Linked DNA regions of Proteiniborus sp. DW1. The protein of the gene in region 2 interacts with the protein of the main gene of each other region in a pairwise test. Links are inferred from orthologs where the notes say so. Each region holds a gene or a part of one and is shown on either strand. Other genes may lie near its edges.

Region 1 (2,910 bases), on a different replicon or contig from region 2:
ACCTGTTATAGTTGCTGGATTACCTATAGTAGCATATAGAATACCAACACCTAAAAGTCCTAACCCTACAACTGCCATTCCCATAACTGCTCCACCAGAGAATGCTACGCTAAGAGCTTTATTCATTCCACCATCCTTTGCAGCGCTAGCAGTTCTAACATTGGCTTTTGTAGCAACTTTCATTCCAAAAAATCCTGTTAAAGCTGAAAAAATCGCTCCAATTAAGAAGCTTACACCAGTTAATATATCTATCCCTAATGATAAAATTATAAATAATATAACAACAAATATTGCTAAAGTTTTATATTCTCTTGAAAGAAAAGCCATAGCACCATCTGCAATGTAAGATGCTATTTCCTTCATTCTATCATTACCAGGAGATACCTTGTTAATTGTTGATGCTTTATACAAAGCGAATAACAGCGCAATTATCCCAACAACTGGTGCTGAGATTAAAAATATGTCCATATACCCTTTCCTCCTTGACTAAAAATTACTATTACTGCAATGCAGTTAAAACTAATGCTGATATAACGAACACTATTGCAGATATTGTAGTTATTTTACTAAGTATTCCTTCATAGCTTCTTCCTTTGTTTTTACCCCAAATGCTCTCTGCTCCACCGCCTATGCTGCCAGATAATCCAGCACTTTTTCCTGACTGTAATAATACACTAGCAATAAGTGCCAAGCTCGCTATTACAATTAAAATATAAAATAATGTTTGCATCTTTCCACCTCCTGTTCTGTCTCATGAACACAATAATTTTAACACAGTGGCAATATAAAATCAACAAGTATTTAGGTGTTTATGAGCTTTTAAACCTAATTGCCGAATACTATCAATAGTTGACTATTGATAGTATTCGGCAAATTTAGGAAATTCATACCTTCTTGCTTACTTTATTTTCTTTTTATGTTATAAAAGACTTCTCTTCCTCTATACTGGCTAGATTCACCAAGCATATCTTCTATTCTAAGCAATTGATTGTATTTAGCTACTCTATCTGTTCTTGAAGGTGCACCTGTCTTTATTTGTCCAGCATTAACAGCTACTACTAAATCAGCAATAGTAGAGTCTTCAGTCTCACCTGATCTATGTGAAACAACTGCTGTATATCCAGCTCTCTTTGCCATTTCAATAGCATCAAGGGTTTCTGTAATAGTACCAATTTGGTTAAGCTTAATTAATATTGAGTTAGCAACTCCAGTTTGAATGCCTTTCTCTAGTCTTTTTGTATTAGTTACAAATAAATCGTCACCTACTAATTGAACTCTATCTCCTAATCTTTCTGTTAAGGCTTTCCAGCCTTCCCAATCTTCTTCATCTAAACCATCTTCTATTGATATAATAGGATATTTATTAACTAATTCTTCGTAGAAATCAATCATTTCAGCCGAAGTGAACTCTTTTCCTTCACCTGCTAAAGTATAAACTTTAGTTTCTTTGTTGTACATTTCTGTAGCAGCTACGTCTAATGCTAAGAATACTTCTTCTCCTGGTTTATATCCAGCCTTTTTAATTGCTTCTACTATAGTAGCTAGAGCTTCTTCATTAGAGCTTAAGTTTGGAGCAAATCCGCCTTCATCACCTACAGCAGTATTTAATCCTTTATCCTTTAGAACTTTCTTTAAATTGTGGAATATTTCTGCTCCCATTCTAAGAGCTTCTCTAAAAGTAAGTGCCCCAACTGGCATTACCATGAATTCTTGAATATCTACATTATTATCAGCATGCTCTCCACCGTTTAGTATGTTCATCATTGGAACTGGTAGGGTTTTTGAATTTACTCCACCTAAATATTGATATAGTGGTAATCCTAATGTATCAGCTGCTGCTTTTGCAACTGCCATTGACACTCCAAGAATTGCGTTAGCTCCTAGTTTCCCCTTATTATCTGTACCATCAAGCTCTATAAGCCTCATATCTATAGCTACTTGGTCTAGTGCATCCATCCCTATAATTTCAGGAGCTATTATCTCATTGACATTATTTACAGCATTAGTTACTCCTTTGCCTAAATATCTATCTTTGTCATTGTCTCTTAATTCTACAGCTTCAAAAGCACCAGTAGAAGCACCTGAAGGCACTGCTGCTCTTCCATATCCATCACTTTCTGTCCATACCTCAACCTCTACTGTTGGATTTCCTCTCGAGTCAAGTATCTCTCTCGCATAAATGTCTGTTATCATTGTCATGGTTGTTAACCTCCTTGTTTTAATTCGACCAATAGTGAGCAGTAGTTGAACAATTGTTTAGCTATCGCTACACTATCATTAAACTACTGTTCCACTATCGCTAAAACTACTTAATTATCAATGATGTTCCAGTCATTTCCCGGGGAATTGGAACATTCATAATATCTAATAAAGTGGGGGCAATGTCTGCTAAAATTCCTTCCCTCAGCTTTACATTACCTTCGCCTACAATTATACATGGTACTCTATTAGTAGTATGGGCAGTAAGCTTCCCCCCTGTTTCTGTATCTATCATCTCTTCAGCATTCCCATGATCTGCTGTAATAAGCACTTTTCCATTTACTTTATTAATTTCATGAACTATTTCACCAAGACAAGCATCAACTATTTCAATAGCTTTTACAGCTGCATTAAAATCTCCTGTGTGTCCTACCATATCTGTATTAGCAAAGTTAAGTACAATTAGATCATATACTCCACTTTTAATTCTGTTTATTACTTCATTTTTAACTTCTATAGCACTCATTTCAGGCTTTAAATCGTATGTTGCTACCTTTGGAGAGGGTATCAATATCCTGTCTTCACCTTCATTTGGTTTTTCAACACCTCCGTTGAAAAAGAAAGTAACATGAGCGTACTTTTCAGTTTCTGCAATCCTTAGTTGCTTCATGCCTAATGAACTTATATACTCACCTAGTGTATTTGTATAGC
Region 2 (2,873 bases):
TGGTTAGCTAGTCTATATAAAATTAGAATATTTGCCAGGGAGTGGTCTAAACGGCTCCCTGTAACACCAAGAAACACAATATCATTTGCACCATAATCTATTGCATACTCTATAGCTAATTCTGTATCTGTTTTATCCTTATGACTTGGATACTTAATAAATTGCACTCCTTGCTCCTGAAAATCCTCAAATGTTTTATTATCAATTGAATCCAAATCTCCTACAATGATATCTGGCATTAGATCTTCATTATATAAGTGTCTGGCTCCTCCATCTGCACAAATAACCATGTCTGCATCATGATAATACTTAGCTAAATCAATATCTTTTAAATCCCCATTTGATACTATTAGCACCTTCATTTAATCACTCTCTTTATCTAATCTCTTTATTATAGGTTTTTATAGGTTTCCATAGCAGGATAATAATTATAACTGATATTATTAATTCTAATGCTAAATAGCTTCCATTATAACCCAAAGAATATAACCATGAGTTAATATCTCCAGCATTTTCTGAAAAGAATACAACTCCTGCTAACACATGACTAATAAATCTTCCGAGTATGGCTATGAAAATTCCCAATATTACTCCAACATATTCTAAGGTTTTGCTACCTATCTTTATGCTCTTTATATTCTTATAAAATCCACTTAGCCCTAGTAATCCAAAAGCTATAGGGTAATCTAAAAGAAATTGAATTGGATGAACAATATAAGGTTCTAAAACTGCTTGTAGTAATCCATATACTACTCCTACTAAAAGACCTGGTAAAGTCCCCCATCTTATGCCTATAAGTATTATGGGTATCATACTACCTGCTGTTACTGAGCCTCCAAAGGGTGCTTCATAAATTTTAAACATACTAAGTATGGTAGCTAGAGCTATCATGATACCACCCTCGGCCATAAATCTTACCTTTTCTTTTTTTGCAACTAAAATCATAAAAAAACCTCCCTTATGTTTTTAATATTGACTAGGGAGGGACTGTGTCTATTAAGTTACCACTACATAAATATAGGTAATGGATAATATAAAATAAACACTTCCCTACGCTAGTATTAACTAGATCAGGTTTAAGGGTCGAAGCTAAATTGCCTCCTCTCAGCATTAATGCTCCCCTAGTGATTATTCCTGTTCGCTTACATTATAGCAAATATTGTAAGCGTTGTAAAGCTAAATACTTTTAAATTTCTTAGTAATATTAACTATATCTTCACTATTGAATATTGCAGAACCTGCAACAAATATATTAGCTCCATATGATTCTATTTCTTTAATATTATCTAGTTTGATTCCACCATCAACTTGTATATCAATATTCAATTTACTATCTTCTATCATTTTTTTTAAATCAATTATTTTATCTTTCATCTGACTGATAAAAAACTGGCCACCAAATCCAGGATTAACAGTCATTATCAGTACCATGTCTATTTCATCAAGAATATATCTAATACTTTCAAGTGAAGTAGATGGATTTAAAGCAACCCCAGCTTTTATTCCAAAACTCTTTATATATTGTACTGTTCTATGAAGATGAACACAAGCTTCTTGATGAACAGTAATTATGTCTGCACCTGCATCTACAAAGTCTTTTATATACTGATCAGGTTTTTCTATCATCAAATGCACATCAAAAGGCACTTTAGTAACCTTTCTAAGCATTTTTATTACTGGTGCACCAAATGTAATATTGGGTACAAAATGACCATCCATCACATCAAGGTGAATAAAATCTGCTCCGCCTTCTTCAACTAATTTAATTTGTTCTTCTAATTTACTAAAATCTGCTGATAAAATAGAAGGAGCTATTTTAATCATAGTTAGTACCTCCTAATATCTTTTATTTCCTGTAGCATACTTAAGTAATTCTCATATCTTAATTTACTTATCTCACCATTGTCTACTGCTTCTTTCACTGCACAACCAGGCTCTTTATGATGTGAGCACCCTGAAAACCTGCAGGAATTGCTTTTGTCGAATATTTCAATAAAATAATACTGAAGCTCTTTTTCATTTAAGAAATCAATATCTAAAGTGCTAAATCCAGGAGTATCTACAACCCAACCACCTAAATCTAACTCTATAAGCTCAACATGTCTTGTAGTGTGTTTTCCTCTACTAGTCTTGTGACTAATATCGCCAGTTTGCAGCTTTAAGTTTGATTGGATGTTGTTTAATAGTGTAGATTTACCTACTCCAGATGGTCCTGCAAATACAGTTATTTTATCTTTAAGTAAATCCTTTATTTCATCGATACCTTGCTTAGTTTCACAGCTAGTTTTCACTATTTTATACCCTGCATTATGATAAATATTATAAATCTCATCTGCTTTTCCATCGGTATCCAAATCATATTTATTTATGCATATTATCACATCTAGTTCCTGATATGATGCTAGAAGCAAAAATCTATCTAGAAGCCATAAATTAGGCTCTGGTTTTTGCGCAGCAAACACTATTATAGCTTGATTTACATTTGAAACTGGAGGTCTTTTTAGTTCAGTAATTCTATCTAATATTTGTTCTACATAGCCTGTATTGTCCTCTTCGTTAACTCTAATTAAAACTCTATCTCCAGTAAGAGGAATGGTTTTATTCTTTCTAAAAAGCCCCCTAGCTCTACACTCATAGACTTTATTCTCTACTTTTACGTAATAAAAACCGCCTATGCCTTTAATAATAATTCCTTCTAGCATAAATCAGTTCTCCTTTATATAATTATATTTCATCAATAAACACACCATCAAAATAAACCTCATACTTTGCACTTCTCTTACCCTCAACTAAAACAGATATAGATTCTTCACTTGTACTGTGAACTTCATTATAAATTACTTCTCTTTCTCCATCTTGTATCCTATATATTT

What was found.
Region 1: the proteins of rpe (region 2) and eno interact in binary tests that used the Escherichia coli proteins (3 or more experiments, as listed by UniProt). The link is inferred for Proteiniborus sp. DW1 from one-to-one orthologs.

The regions. Positions count from the first base shown.
Region 1 is NZ_FMDO01000030.1:28,446-31,355, reverse strand. What follows is about bases 52-2,882. They hold eno (phosphopyruvate hydratase), read right to left. Parts: upstream 2,200-2,882; coding sequence 904-2,199; downstream 52-903. Other genes in these bases: gpmI (2,3-bisphosphoglycerate-independent phosphoglycerate mutase), read right to left, coding at 2,306-2,882; secG (preprotein translocase subunit SecG), read right to left, coding at 500-730; DW1_RS07145 (sodium-translocating pyrophosphatase), read right to left, coding at 52-468. In the rest of the region: more of DW1_RS07145, read right to left, coding at 1-51; more of gpmI, read right to left, coding at 2,883-2,910. UniProt on the Escherichia coli protein: Catalyzes the reversible conversion of 2-phosphoglycerate (2-PG) into phosphoenolpyruvate (PEP). It is essential for the degradation of carbohydrates via glycolysis.
Region 2 is NZ_FMDO01000038.1:17,129-20,001, forward strand. What follows is about bases 1-2,794. They hold rpe (ribulose-phosphate 3-epimerase), read right to left. Parts: upstream 1,825-2,794; coding sequence 1,177-1,824; downstream 1-1,176. Other genes in these bases: DW1_RS09610 (thiamine diphosphokinase), read right to left, coding at 1-362; thiT (energy-coupled thiamine transporter ThiT), read right to left, coding at 376-945; rsgA (ribosome small subunit-dependent GTPase A), read right to left, coding at 1,827-2,702; pknB (Stk1 family PASTA domain-containing Ser/Thr kinase), read right to left, coding at 2,725-2,794. In the rest of the region: more of pknB, read right to left, coding at 2,795-2,873. UniProt on the Escherichia coli protein: Catalyzes the reversible epimerization of D-ribulose 5-phosphate to D-xylulose 5-phosphate.